Regions from separate parts of the Rossellomorea marisflavi genome, predicted to be linked through region 2. Evidence: a T-box and tRNA genes for the amino acid it is inferred to sense, from the RefSeq annotation. Region 2 holds a T-box; the other holds one or more tRNA genes.
What was found. The T-box of region 2 lies ahead of tyrS (tyrosine--tRNA ligase). A T-box ahead of a tRNA ligase gene usually reads a tRNA of that ligase, here a tRNA-Tyr.
Positions count from the first base shown of each region.

Region 1 (7,270 bases), 640 kb from region 2:
CACGTGTCCCGCCGTACTCAGGATCCACTCAAGAGGGAACGAAGTTTCGACTACAGGGTTGTTACCTTCTTTGACGAGCCTTTCCAGACTTCTTCGTCTACCCCGTTCCTTTGTAACTCCGTATAGAGTGTCCTACAACCCCAAGAGGCAAGCCTCTTGGTTTGGGCTAATCCCGTTTCGCTCGCCGCTACTCAGGGAATCGCATTTGCTTTCTCTTCCTCCAGGTACTTAGATGTTTCAGTTCCCTGGGTCTGCCTTCCATGCTCTATGTATTCAAGCAAGGATACTGTTCCATTACGAACAGTGGGTTCCCCCATTCGGAAATCTTCGGATCAGCTCACTTACAGCTCCCCGAAGCATATCGGTGTTAGTCCCGTCCTTCGTCGGCTCCTAGTGCCAAGGCATCCACCGTGCGCCCTTATTAACTTAACCGAATTGGTTAAAAACCTAAAATGGCGATACTCGGTAATTTCTTGACTATCAATAAAACTTTATCTAGTTTTCAAAGAACAATATAGAAGATGGATTTAAACCATCAAAACTGAACAAAACTTCGACGTCGTCAAACGTTTTAGTAAATCTTCCTTAGAAAGGAGGTGATCCAGCCGCACCTTCCGATACGGCTACCTTGTTACGACTTCACCCCAATCATCTGTCCCACCTTAGGCGGCTGGCTCCAAAAGGTTACCTCACCGACTTCGGGTGTTACAAACTCTCGTGGTGTGACGGGCGGTGTGTACAAGGCCCGGGAACGTATTCACCGCGGCATGCTGATCCGCGATTACTAGCGATTCCAGCTTCATGTAGGCGAGTTGCAGCCTACAATCCGAACTGAGAACGGTTTTATGGGATTGGCTAAACCTCGCGGTCTTGCAGCCCTTTGTACCGTCCATTGTAGCACGTGTGTAGCCCAGGTCATAAGGGGCATGATGATTTGACGTCATCCCCACCTTCCTCCGGTTTGTCACCGGCAGTCATCTTAGAGTGCCCAACTGAATGCTGGCAACTAAGATCAAGGGTTGCGCTCGTTGCGGGACTTAACCCAACATCTCACGACACGAGCTGACGACAACCATGCACCACCTGTCACTCTGTCCCCCGAAGGGGAAAGCCCTATCTCTAGGGTTGTCAGAGGATGTCAAGACCTGGTAAGGTTCTTCGCGTTGCTTCGAATTAAACCACATGCTCCACCGCTTGTGCGGGCCCCCGTCAATTCCTTTGAGTTTCAGTCTTGCGACCGTACTCCCCAGGCGGAGTGCTTAATGCGTTAGCTGCAGCACTAAAGGGCGGAAACCCTCTAACACTTAGCACTCATCGTTTACGGCGTGGACTACCAGGGTATCTAATCCTGTTTGCTCCCCACGCTTTCGCGCCTCAGTGTCAGTTACAGACCAGAAAGTCGCCTTCGCCACTGGTGTTCCTCCAAATATCTACGCATTTCACCGCTACACTTGGAATTCCACTTTCCTCTTCTGCACTCAAGTTCCCCAGTTTCCAATGACCCTCCACGGTTGAGCCGTGGGCTTTCACATCAGACTTAAGAAACCACCTGCGCGCGCTTTACGCCCAATAATTCCGGACAACGCTTGCCACCTACGTATTACCGCGGCTGCTGGCACGTAGTTAGCCGTGGCTTTCTGGTTAGGTACCGTCAAGGCGCCGCCCTATTCGAACGGCACTTGTTCTTCCCTAACAACAGAGTTTTACGATCCGAAAACCTTCTTCACTCACGCGGCGTTGCTCCGTCAGACTTTCGTCCATTGCGGAAGATTCCCTACTGCTGCCTCCCGTAGGAGTCTGGGCCGTGTCTCAGTCCCAGTGTGGCCGATCACCCTCTCAGGTCGGCTACGCATCGTCGCCTTGGTGAGCCATTACCTCACCAACTAGCTAATGCGCCGCGGGTCCATCTGTAAGTGATAGCCGAAGCCACCTTTCAACCTTCCCCCATGCGGGGGTAGGTGTTATCCGGTATTAGCCCCGGTTTCCCGGAGTTATCCCAGTCTTACAGGCAGGTTACCCACGTGTTACTCACCCGTCCGCCGCTGATCTCAGGGAGCAAGCTCCCATCGATCCGCTCGACTTGCATGTATTAGGCACGCCGCCAGCGTTCGTCCTGAGCCAGGATCAAACTCTCCATAAAAAGTTTGAATAGCTCTTTTAAAAATAAATCTAGAATTAACGTTGACGTGTTTGTCTTGTTTTGTTCAGTTTTCAAGGTTCAAATATCAAGTGCTTCTCTCGAAGCGACCCTTACTATATTACAGTAATCGATGTTTGTTGTCAATACTTTATTTTAAAAAGTTTTTGACGACATTGCCTCAGCAACAATTACCAGCTTACCAATTAACTTCGCAGAAGTCAACTTCTTTTTCAAACTTTTTCAAAAAATTTTAAAAAGAAATGGCTCCGCAGGCAAGATTCGAACTTGCGACCGATCGGTTAACAGCCGATAGCTCTACCACTGAGCTACTGCGGAATGGTAGATGGTGGGCCTAAGTGGACTCGAACCACCGACCTCACGCTTATCAGGCGTGCGCTCTAACCAGCTGAGCTATAGGCCCGCATGAAAATAAATTGGAGCGGGTGATGGGAATCGAACCCACGACATCAGCTTGGAAGGCTGAGGTTTTACCATTAAACTACACCCGCATGTTAAATTGAAAATGGTACCGGTGGCCGGGGTCGAACCGGCACTCCTTACGGAACACGATTTTGAGTCGTGCGCGTCTGCCTATTCCGCCACACCGGCAGGTGCTGAAAAAAAATAAAATTGGAGGCGGTAACCGGATTTGAACCGGTGGTGAAGGTTTTGCAGACCTCTGCCTTACCACTTGGCTATACCGCCTTATTGGCTGGGCTAGCTGGATTCGAACCAACGCATGTCGCAGTCAAAGTGCGATGCCTTACCGCTTGGCTATAGCCCAATAATATGGGGCGACTGATGGGAATCGAACCCACGAATGCCGGAACCACAATCCGGTGCGTTAACCACTTCGCCACAATCGCCATGTGTTTTTTTGGCAGGGGCAGTAGGAATCGAACCCACACCAAAGGTTTTGGAGACCTTCGTTCTACCGTTAAACTATGCCCCTATATAGATCGTTCTATACTTGAACCTAGTTCAAGAAAACAAATGGTGGAGGGGGGCAGATTCGAACTGCCGAACCCGAAGGAGCGGATTTACAGTCCGCCGCGTTTAGCCACTTCGCTACCCCTCCATCAATGGTGGCTCAGGACGGAATCGAACCGCCGACACATGGATTTTCAGTCCATTGCTCTACCAACTGAGCTACTGAGCCATAAAAGGTCTTTGTTACATATAAAAAAGATAAATGGCGGTCCGGACGGGACTCGAACCCGCGACCTCCTGCGTGACAGGCAGGCATTCTAACCAACTGAACTACCGGACCAAAGCTTTTTGCGATAGCAAAATAGCTATCATTAGTATTCGCATTAGCGAAATAAACATCAATGTGCTGCGATAGCAAAGCTATCATTGTCACTACATCCCGATCCTCTCGGATCAACATGGTATTGCGGGGACAGGATTTGAACCTGCGACCTTCGGGTTATGAGCCCGACGAGCTACCGAACTGCTCCACCCCGCGACGATAAAAGATGAAAGGAAATATGGAGGAGGAAGGGGGATTCGAACCCCCGCGGGCTTTGACACCCCTGTCGGTTTTCAAGACCGATCCCTTCAGCCGGACTTGGGTATTCCTCCGTATGTATAAATGGACCCTGCAGGACTCGAACCTGCGACCGGACGGTTATGAGCCGTCTGCTCTAACCAACTGAGCTAAGGGTCCAAAGCATAACCGTATGTAAATAGCGGCGGAGGGGATCGAACCCCCGACCTCACGGGTATGAACCGTACGCTCTAGCCAGCTGAGCTACACCGCCATGATGAATAACCTATATGTTCGATCAAAGGATCGTTGGTGGAGCCTAGCGGGATCGAACCGCTGACCTCCTGCGTGCAAAGCAGGCGCTCTCCCAGCTGAGCTAAGGCCCCAAAGAAAGTGGTCGGGAAGACAGGATTCGAACCTGCGACCCCTTGGTCCCAAACCAAGTGCTCTACCAAGCTGAGCTACTTCCCGATATAATGGCGCGCCCGAGAGGAGTCGAACCCCTAACCTTTTGATCCGTAGTCAAACGCTCTATCCAATTGAGCTACGGGCGCACGTATTTATTATCCTGCATCAAGTGAATCCAATGAAGGATTGTAAACCTGTGCTTCTGTCGGTCCGCCAATGCGGCGAGGCAACAATAATGGAGCGGAAGACGGGATTCGAACCCGCGACCCCCACCTTGGCAAGGTGGTGTTCTACCACTGAACTACTTCCGCATATGGTGCGGGTGAAGGGACTTGAACCCCCACGCCTTGCGGCGCCAGATCCTAAGTCTGGTGCGTCTGCCAATTCCGCCACACCCGCATGATACAAATGGTGAGCCATGAAGGATTCGAACCTTCGACCCTCTGATTAAAAGTCAGATGCTCTACCAACTGAGCTAATGGCTCGTTCTGCTTGCTTTGTCCAAACCAATCGAACAAAAGTGGTGCCGGCAAGAGGACTTGAACCCCCAACCTACTGATTACAAGTCAGTTGCTCTACCAGTTGAGCTACACCGGCATGGTGTATAATCGTTCTTTTCGCTTTGCCTTAACATCTGCGCAAAGGTTAAGAACTTAATGGTAAGTTATTGTCACTCCGCTTGCGCTTCGTGAAAAAACTATGGTGGAGGATGACGGGATCGAACCGCCGACCCTCTGCTTGTAAGGCAGATGCTCTCCCAGCTGAGCTAATCCTCCAAATGGTGACCCATACGGGATTCGAACCCGTGTTACCGCCGTGAAAGGGCGGTGTCTTAACCGCTTGACCAATGGGCCGTTATGTATGCGTCTCTTAAGGACAAGAATTACTATATCATCTTATTTCGCAGAAGTCAACTTCTTTTCAAAAATATTTCACCGAACGAGTTCGTTTTTTTTCAGCCGGTTGACTGCTAGAAGATTAAGATACCACATATAGGAGTGTTTCCACAATATAAATGTGGTGGTTTTCTAAAAATAAAAAAGACAGCTACAAGAGCTGTACAAGTTTGTCTCCGTGATATCTGGATTTTTCCTGATATTTATTCAACAAACTGCTGTCGTGGGTCGTATCCAGACGGTAATTGAAGGTGAAGAACCAGAACTTATGCCATTCCCTTAAAAATGTACGAAGCATCGCGATCCCTCCTGGTTGGTTAATCTTGTTGCCTTTAGTTTATCAAAGGAATGTAAAGATTATGCTAAGGACGGGTTTGAATGATGTAAAGTTTAATGTGGCAACCATACTGCCCCGCCTTCACCGGGCAGTCCCCTTAGATTTCATTGGTCTCGATCAGCTCCCATACCTGCAGGACGCCGGCAGAATCTGTGATCCATACGTTGTCTTGTAGCTTTTACGGGACACATCTCCAGACGAATCGTAGATATCGAAGGTCTCCTGTGTGGTGACGAGGTAATCGCTACCGTCTTCTTCTATACTAATAACCTTAAAATCAATGACTTCCTCCTTTATATCATTTTCATAAAGATACTCAATAAAATCCCTGGACTCTGCGTAAGCTTCTCCATCGGGATGATGCATGTACTCGACTAGCCAAAAATCCCCCTCGTTCCTCGCATGTGCGCTCTCATACGTATAATCTTCTATAAAGGTGCGGATATTTCCCTCCGTTTCTTCTGCTTCCAGAGCCTCTATAGCTTCCTGTTCGAAAGCTTCTTCCTCTGCTTCGCGAATGTCATCAAGCTCGGGATACTGAAACGTTAGGAAATTAGGTCCGGACGTTTGAATCTTCTGCGGGACAGACTTATAGGTTTTTCCTTTATACTCGAACTCCCCTGTAGCTGTGACAGAACCATCGGTCGCAAATGGGCCGAGTGGCGTATCATGTGGAAGCTTTTCTTGCTTCTTTCCATTAATGAGTAGCACGCTGATTTCATCGTACTCATCGACATAGACATATCCCGCTCCAAAATCAATGCTCACCTCAAGTTCATTTTCACAGGCTTCATTGAAGGAAAGATCTTGTTTTTCTTTAAAGGTGGAATAGCTTCCGTCAAACGTCCCTGTGAGCGGCCGTTCCCCCGGCAGCACTCCTTTTATAACGTGATTTCCCTCACTGATAGTGGTCTTTTTCTAAAATCCCGTTCAGTCCGACACATCGTTTCTATCAATATGGTAGATAGAGGATCGATTCATAAAAAAAGATGATCCCCTCTTGGATGGGAATCATCTTCTTCATGCATTTCATATCTATTGTTCGTCCGTATCGATCAGCTTATTGACCTGATAGCCATCTTCAGTCGATATCACTTTGTAGATCGTATCAAACGTACTCTCATTCTCACTGCCGTCGGATTTCGTGATGCTGAAAGTGTCTTCGAGGTGAACAATGTAGGCATCGCCGTCTTCTTCAATATCACCGACGGTCACATCGATGACATCTTCTTTTGTACCGGCCTTAAACAGGTCCGCTGCGTACTGTTCAGCCTGTCCGTATGCTTCACCGTCTGGGTCATGGTATGCTGCGGCACCGGAGAAGTCCCCGGTGTTCCTGGCTTCTACGATTGCATAGGTGTAGTCTTCTATGAACTCCGTCAGTTCGGCATCCACATCAGGCTCCTCTTCTTCCTCGTCCCATGGGCTGTACCATGCAGCATCCTGCTCCTTGATGAGTTCAGGATACTCAAAGTACAGATAGTCAGAAGAAAGATTCGTCACTTTGATAGCATCGGACGTATATGTCTTATCCTTGACCGTATGCTCGGCGACGATTTCTACTGAACCGTCCGTCGGGAACGGTCCGATCGGCGTCTCATATTTCACCTGATCTTTCATCTTCTTCCCATTGATGAGGAGTGCAGACACCTCTTCACTGTCATATTCATCAAGGAAGACGTATTTCCCTGAGAAATCGATGGTCAGATCGAGCTGGTTTTCCGTTGCATCGGTGAAGTCCAGCTCCTCTTCTTCCTTAAACGTCGAGTACGGGGTCTTCAATGAAGCAGAAAGCTTCGATTCACCGGGTAAAAGCCCGGTAAGCTCTGCCTGCTTATCCTTTGCTTCGTTTTCCTGGCCTTTCAAGGCAACGGTATATGCGTCCAGGTTGGCATCCGTCACCACATGGAATGGGATGACTTTAAGAGTGTATGTATCATAAATGCCAAGGAATTTCTTACCCTTGGTAAAATGGAAAAGTTCATTTCCTTGCTCATCGG
Region 1 covers NZ_CP081870.1:3,717,657-3,724,926, forward strand. The annotation lists rRNA gene K6T23_RS19290 (23S ribosomal RNA) at 1-432, opposite strand, end outside; rRNA gene K6T23_RS19295 (16S ribosomal RNA) at 590-2,140, opposite strand; tRNA gene K6T23_RS19300 (tRNA-Asn) at 2,402-2,476, opposite strand; tRNA gene K6T23_RS19305 (tRNA-Ile) at 2,485-2,561, opposite strand; tRNA gene K6T23_RS19310 (tRNA-Gly) at 2,576-2,649, opposite strand; tRNA gene K6T23_RS19315 (tRNA-Leu) at 2,665-2,749, opposite strand; tRNA gene K6T23_RS19320 (tRNA-Cys) at 2,772-2,845, opposite strand; tRNA gene K6T23_RS19325 (tRNA-Gln) at 2,850-2,924, opposite strand; tRNA gene K6T23_RS19330 (tRNA-His) at 2,931-3,006, opposite strand; tRNA gene K6T23_RS19335 (tRNA-Trp) at 3,019-3,092, opposite strand; tRNA gene K6T23_RS19340 (tRNA-Tyr) at 3,135-3,218, opposite strand; tRNA gene K6T23_RS19345 (tRNA-Phe) at 3,224-3,299, opposite strand; tRNA gene K6T23_RS19350 (tRNA-Asp) at 3,334-3,410, opposite strand; tRNA gene K6T23_RS19355 (tRNA-Met) at 3,535-3,608, opposite strand; tRNA gene K6T23_RS19360 (tRNA-Ser) at 3,632-3,724, opposite strand; tRNA gene K6T23_RS19365 (tRNA-Ile) at 3,736-3,809, opposite strand; tRNA gene K6T23_RS19370 (tRNA-Met) at 3,830-3,903, opposite strand; tRNA gene K6T23_RS19375 (tRNA-Ala) at 3,940-4,015, opposite strand; tRNA gene K6T23_RS19380 (tRNA-Pro) at 4,024-4,100, opposite strand; tRNA gene K6T23_RS19385 (tRNA-Arg) at 4,107-4,183, opposite strand; tRNA gene K6T23_RS19390 (tRNA-Gly) at 4,274-4,348, opposite strand; tRNA gene K6T23_RS19395 (tRNA-Leu) at 4,352-4,436, opposite strand; tRNA gene K6T23_RS19400 (tRNA-Lys) at 4,447-4,522, opposite strand; tRNA gene K6T23_RS19405 (tRNA-Thr) at 4,559-4,634, opposite strand; tRNA gene K6T23_RS19410 (tRNA-Val) at 4,738-4,813, opposite strand; tRNA gene K6T23_RS19415 (tRNA-Glu) at 4,817-4,891, opposite strand; gene K6T23_RS19420 (hypothetical protein) at 5,085-5,231, opposite strand; gene K6T23_RS19425 (TcaA NTF2-like domain-containing protein) at 5,388-6,146, opposite strand; gene K6T23_RS19430 (TcaA NTF2-like domain-containing protein) at 6,306-7,270, opposite strand, start outside.
Region 1: it encodes a tRNA-Tyr, which carries the amino acid that the T-box ahead of tyrS (tyrosine--tRNA ligase) is inferred to sense. The anticodon was not compared.

Region 2 (7,270 bases):
TGGATGTCTGATAAAGCGGCGGAGCAAGACTGTCCGAATGCTCCACCGAAGAATAGCCCTCATGAATGACCCTGGTCTCAAATCGTTTACGTTCTTTCATTTCTCCCTATCCCTCCTCTGTCTATACTTCTAGAATATGCGAAATAGCGTCAAAAAGAAAGCGTTTACACTAATGTGCTAAAGTAAGAATAGTACTCTTCTTCCCCTCAATCGTTAGTCACCACCTCCTCGTGTACGCTCATTCGGGGAGATGCACCCATCATACGAAAAAGCCCGCCGGAATTCCGGCGGGCTTTCATGCATATGTGGATCGATCTTCAAGGACCACCTGGTTCTTCCCATTATTCTTGGCGATATAGAGTGCTTCATCCGCCCGCTTCACAAGCTTTTCCACCGTGACCGCAGAACGTTTGCGGTGCCACGAGGCCACTCCGCAAGAAAGGGTCACCCTGGGAGAAGTCTTTTCCGAAATTCCTTCAACGAGGGCCCTTCCGATCAACGCACCGATGGATTGTTCGACAGAAGGGAGATAAACGGCCAATTCTTCGCCGCCCCACCGGGCAACATAGCCGCTTTCCCCCACCACTTCCTTCATCAGATCCGCCACCTGTACGAGCACTTCATCACCAACCTGGTGACCGAACCGGTCATTGATCGATTTGAAATCATCGATATCGACAAGAAGCAGGGTGCCGTGATCATCCTGTTCTATAGAAGCATCCATCTTTTCTCCAAGATAGGCCCTTGCGTATAGATTGGTCATCTGATCAGTGATGACCAACTCCTCCAATTTCTCCCGAAGCCTTGCATTCGTGATGGCAAGGGTGGAATGATGGATGAAGGATTGAAACAGCTTATACATGTCGAACGAGAAACGATAAGCATCCCGGTGAAGGACAAGGCAGAATCCCAGGAGGCTTCCATCATGCATCATCGGAACCGCCATCAGGGAAGAAAAAGCTTCTCCATCCCCCACCTGTTCGTTCATCTCACCGATGAAGATGGCTTCCCTGTTCTCTTGCATCCTTTCGTGGACAAATTCCACATACCGTTTCCCAGATGGAAGACTGAACAGATCCGAGCTTTCCTCCGAGATCATAACAGCTCCGTCTTCAAACAGGACAAAGCCGATATCTTCTGTCTGGAAGGATTTCTCCACTTGCTTCCTTAAAAACTGGAGGGTGTCCGACATTCTCAGATTCAAGTTCAACTGATGGGAGGTTTCATTGATCAGCTGAAGATCTGAAATGACTTTTCTTGATTGTTCGTAAAGTTTTGCATTTTCAAGGGCACTTCCCGCCGTATAGGCCAGTAGCTTCACAAATTCCTTTTTATGATCACTCAGCGGCGACGTGGGATTGAGCTTCACTTCCAGTACCCCGTAGATCCCTTGTGTCCCTTTGAGGGGCGCATAGAGGACATGCTCTCCCCAGCATTTCATTTCACCGCTGACAAACACATGCATGGAGGCTTCATTCGCTTTGTCCAAATCAAAGTGACGGATCGAATGAGCTTCATTCCCAACGGGGTCATTCGCCAGGAGCAACGTGAACACGTCTTGAGGGAAAACGCGCTTCAGGGTATCCATCGTCACAACAAGGAGCTTCCTCACATCCCTGGTGGAATGGAAAATCTCCGTCACGTTGAACAACTCCCTATACCTGCGTTCATCTTCATGCACGGTCTTGATCGCACTCGTATGCAATAGGAAGCGATTGCTCACCTCCCATATCTGCTTCAGAAGCGCACGGTCCACTTTTATTCCACCAATCCAAAAAAGCAAAAGGGAGCCGCCTCCCTGATGATCCGCGAAAGCGAGCCCATCGCGGATTCCAACATGGGGCCCTTCATAGCTGATCGAAAAAGGATTCCTATACCGGATTTCCTCCCCCATGATGGAGAGGGGCACATCCCCTGCCTCCCCGGAACCATATAGTAGATAGGAATCATCCGAATGGATATACAGATGTACCCGCTCTGCGTTCCAAGACTCTCCCATGATCCCGAGCCATCTTTCTATATAAGTAGATGGTTCCCCATCATAGATCAAGTCGAAAAGATTTGATTTATACGTTAATAGTACTTCGTTGTCAGTCATTTTTCCCCTCACCCACACCAAAGGTTTGTCTTGTAACGCTGTAGCAACAGCCGGGAGCGGCAATGGCGGCTAATGGACCGACAATCCGCCGCCATACTCACTTCCCGATATCAGATAACTAAAAAATCAGAAAACAATACCCATTGACCCCTCCGAGACGAAGGGGCACCGATCGGGAGATACTTGCCATCTCCCCTTTTGTGGACGACGTTCGTACTTTTCTATAAACGTCATTATAGCATAGTAAGTGACTTATGGACTAGATTGATCTTCAGGTATGATGGGTTTTTGGATAGGTCCAAATCCCTCCTTGACTTCTGACACTCCGCATCATATAATATTCTTTGTGTAAAATAATGCAGCTTCAGTGAAGTCCCTTATGACCGTATTTTGTTCCTCTTACCATGAGGTGTATCTCGTAACCCGCTGCTGCTAGGGCGAAGGTACATGAAAACAAAATGCACATATTGGCTGTTCATAGGTGTTTTTATTTTACAACAAAATAAAAACAATAAAGGAGGAGTCATTCATGGCTCGATATACTGGCCCAAGCTGGAAACTATCCCGTCGTCTTGGAATCTCTCTAAGCGGAACGGGTAAAGAACTAGAAAAGCGTCCTTACGCTCCAGGACAACATGGTCCTAACCAACGTAAAAAAATCTCTGAGTATGGTCTTCAACTTCAAGAGAAACAAAAACTTCGTCACATGTACGGAGTAACTGAGCGTCAATTCCGCAACTTGTTCGATCAAGCTGGCAAACTACAAGGTAAGCACGGTGAAAACTTCATGGCGCTACTTGAGTGCCGTCTTGATAACGTTGTATACCGTCTTGGTCTTGCACGTACTCGTCGTCAAGCTCGTCAGCTTGTCAACCACGGTCACGTAACAGTGAATGGTTCACGCGTAGATATCCCATCTTTCCGCGTACTACCAGGACAAGTCATCTCAGTTCGTGAAAAATCACGCAACCTTGACATCATCAAAGAAGCGATGGAAGTGAACAGCTTTGTTCCTGAATTCCTTACTTTCGATGCTGACAAGCTTGAAGGTACATTCACACGCGTTCCTGAGCGTTCTGAACTACCAGCTGAAATCAATGAAGCTCTTATCGTTGAGTTCTACTCTCGTTAATGAGCAAGCAAAAACCCTTGGAATGTTGTTCTCAACGTTTCAGGGGTTTTTTTCTGTTCGGAAAACGTCATCGGAGGAGAATCCACAGTGTAGTGCTATGCAAATAATCACCTCTTCCAGCACGCTTCCGCTACCCTATGCATCCCCACTACCGGATCCCTCTTCTTCCACCATGGCTGACAGCTCATGATCCACTTCCGGTTCTTCAACGTCTTCATGTCCACCGTCCCTGCAGCCCTAAGCCTCGCGCACATATCATCATCTTTTCCTTCTTCACAATCTTTAAGATCTTTAAGATCTTTAAGTTCTTCTTTATGTTTCCACCTTCATTCCACCTCTCTTTCACAACCATTTCATAAGTCTTTCACATCCATTTCACAAGGTGTTCCAGTAGGATCTAGCGTTGAGATTTGTAAGGAAGAAAATAAATCCTTCTCTGACATCTTTTCCGCGCGTCTCCACCGATCGTCATGACTGCATTCTTGCATCCCCCATCCACCTGATCTCCTATCTTATATATAGGTTCTGCCTGCAAGAAAGGGTACCTTCTAAGAAATTTTTCAACTGGAGGAAACAGATCATCGAAGTGTGGCGATACGGTCCCATGCTTCGGATTCACAGCAGAACAATCGATGCGTTCACTCCTTTTCCCCTCCGCTCGATTGGTGTGTGCTAAAATAAAACGAGGTGATTCCAGTTGAAACCATCATTTCCTATTGATGGTTATGACTCGTCCCTATCGGAGGTGATGCAATGACTCTATGGATTTGTGTAGCGTTGATTTTGCTTTCGACGGTGTTGTGCTCTGTCATGAACGACAAAAAGCTCAATCCACGCCAGAAGAAACGCACGGCAATCTGGATGATCGGCTCGTCCGTCTCATTGGGCGCTGCACTGGCCATCGTTGAATATAGTGATACGATCGCGGCGTGGCTGTCGTAATGTCCGATGACGCAAAAAGGACTTCCCATCCCGGGAAGTCCTTTTTCACATTACCTTTCGTTCATTCACACATACTGGATACGGAAGTATTTCTTCTTCCCTCTCCGGATGATGGTGAATTTGTTTTCGATTTTATCCTCTGCCCCCATGACGTGCTGAAAATCCGTCGTGCGTTCACCGTTGATGTAGATCGCACCATTGCCGACATCTTCACGCGCTTGGCGTTTCGATGGGGAGATCTTCGCATCGACGAGGAGGTCGACAAGACCGAGCTCCTCAGAAGCTGACGCTTCCACCGTCGGGACGTCCTTGAAGCCTTCAAGGATTTCAGCCGCAGATAGGGATTTGATGTCGCCGCTGAACAATGCCGCTGAGATCCGGATCGCCTGGTCCAGGGCCTCTTCACCGTGAATCATCTTGGTCATTTCTTCACCGAGGGCTTTTTGAGCTTTACGCAGATGAGGCTCTGTTTCAACGGATTGAGCAAGCGCATCAATCTCCTCATGAGAGAGGAAGGTGAAGTACTTCAGGTATTTCACCACATCGGCATCCGCCGTGTTGATCCAGAACTGGTAGAACTCGTACGGTGATGTCTTTTTCGGATCGAGCCAGATCGCACCGCTTTCGGTTTTCCCGAATTTCGTTCCGTCCGCTTTTGTAACAAGGGGGATGGTGAATCCGAATGCCTTCGTTTCCTCATCATGCGTTTTGCGGATCATTTCAAGACCGGTTGTGATATTCCCCCACTGGTCGCTTCCTCCGATTTGAAGCTTGCAGTTGTAGTGATCATACAGGTGATTGAAGTCCATCGCCTGAAGAATCGTGTAGGTGAATTCCGTGAATGAAATCCCGGACTCAAGACGGGATGAGATCGTGTCTTTGGCAAGCATGTAGTTGACACCGACATTCTTTCCGAAGTCTCGAAGGAAGGTCACCACATCCATGGATCCGATCCAATCATAGTTATTCACCATCACGGCTCCATTTTCACCTTGGAAGTCGAAGATGCTTTCAAGCTGCACCTTGATGCATGCAACATTTTCCTGAATTGCTTCAACGGTCTGAAGCTTGCGTTCTTCGCTTTTTCCGCTCGGATCCCCGATGAGACCCGTGGCTCCACCGACAAGCACAAGGGGGCGATGCCCAGCATTCTGGAAGCGGCGCAGCGTCAGGAACGGCAGAAGATGACCGATATGCATGCTGTCTGCCGTCGGATCGATCCCGCAGTAGATCGAAATGCTTTCCTTCTCCAATTGTTTCTCCAGTCCTTCGGCATCCGTCTGCTGGTACGTGATGCCCCTCCAGTCCAAATCCTTCAATAATTCCATTTTTCCATTCCTCCTTATCGTTTAGCGCATAAAAAAAGCCCCTGCACAAATATGCAGGGACGCTGTTCGCGCGGTACCACCCAAATTAAGGACAAAGCTGTCCTTCACTCTTTTGAAATAACGGCTCTTACCGTTTGCTGCTACTTGGGTTCACAACAAAAGCTCCGGGAGGTAATTCGTCTGCGTGCCGTGCCGATTTTCACCACCCATCGGCTCTCTGGACGTTACGGAGTACACAAACTACTTATTCCCATCATTGCGTATCACATTTCAATCACTCTATATGGTTTTTATCATATTCCGCGAGAATAGTCAACGACTGCCCCTCCAGCCGTCAGACTTTTTTCCACTTTTTCCGACCGCATTCACCCTATTATGCTATAATGGGAATGTTCTGGAGGGGATGAATAAATGAACGAAAAATGGAAATTATTTCTCGATAAAATAGATCCTGTACTGAGACCATTCAGGAGTCCGAGATTTCAAAAACGGACCCGGATTACATATGGCGTGCTGTGGAACCTGCTACTGATCATCATGGTCACAGCCGTCCTCGGCTTTGCCTTCGCCGGGGGAGTCGGGGCCGGCTACTTTGCCTCCCTGGTCAAAGACGAGCCTCTGCGCCCCTATGAAGAAATGAAAGATGATATCTATAACTATGAAGAAACCTCCCAGCTCTACTTTGCCGATGAGGTATATCTCGGAAAGCTCCGTACCGACCTCGAGCGGGAAGAAGTGAAGCTGAAGGATGTATCGGTGGATCTGCAGCATGCGGTCATCGCAACGGAGGATGAGTACTTTGAAGAGCATGACGGAGTAGTACCGAAAGCGATCGTGCGGGCCGTGATGCAGGAATTCACCAATTCCTCCACTCAATCAGGCGGAAGCACACTCACCCAGCAGCTCATCAAAAACCAGATCCTTACGAATGAAGTATCCTTCGAACGGAAGGCAAAAGAAATCCTCCTTGCCATGAGACTGGAGCGGTTCTTCGACAAAAAAGAGATCCTCGAGGCCTACCTCAATATGGCCACTCTTGGCCGGAATTCATCCGGTCAGAATATTGCCGGCGTCGAGACTGCCGCCGAGGGGATCTTCGGTGTGAAAGCAAAAGATCTTTCCCTTCCGCAAGCCGCCTTCATCGCAGGGCTCCCACAAGCGCCTTTCACCTACACGCCCTATACCAATCGGGGTGAGCTGAAGGAAGACCTGGAAGCTGGATTGAAGCGGAAAAACACCGTTCTGTTCCGGATGCATCGCGAAGGATACATTACGAAGAAACAATATGATGAAGCGGTCGCTTATGATCTAAAGAAAGATTTCATCAAGAAAAAGAAAACGCCTCAGGAAAAGTATCCTTGGCTCATGGCTGAACTTGAAAGCCGCTCCATCGATATCCTGACGGAGGTCCTTGCCGAAAAGGACGGCTATTCGAAAGAAGACTTGGAAAATAGCGATAAGCTGACGAAGGAATACAAAATCCAGGCTGACCGTAAGATCCGCTCCGGTGGATACAAGATCCATTCGACGATCAACAAAAAGATATACGATCAGATGCAAAAAACGAAAGACGAATACAATATGTACGGGGTCACCAAAACGAAAACCGTGACCAATGAAGAGACAGGAAAAGAAGAAACCGTGGAAGAACCCGTCCAAGTCGGCGCCATCATGATCGAGAATAAGAGCGGACGGATCATCAGTTTCGTGGGCGGTAGGGACTTCAAGCTTGAGCAGACCAACCATGCCACCCAATCCCTTCGTTCCAAC
Region 2 covers NZ_CP081870.1:3,078,028-3,085,297, forward strand. The annotation lists gene megL (methionine gamma-lyase) at 1-100, opposite strand, end outside; gene K6T23_RS16090 (sensor domain-containing diguanylate cyclase) at 296-2,098, opposite strand; gene rpsD (30S ribosomal protein S4) at 2,628-3,230, shown strand; gene K6T23_RS16100 (hypothetical protein) at 3,338-3,484, opposite strand; gene K6T23_RS16105 (hypothetical protein) at 4,026-4,172, shown strand; gene tyrS (tyrosine--tRNA ligase) at 4,238-5,500, opposite strand; T-box leader at 5,553-5,766, opposite strand; gene K6T23_RS16115 (transglycosylase domain-containing protein) at 5,912-7,270, shown strand, end outside.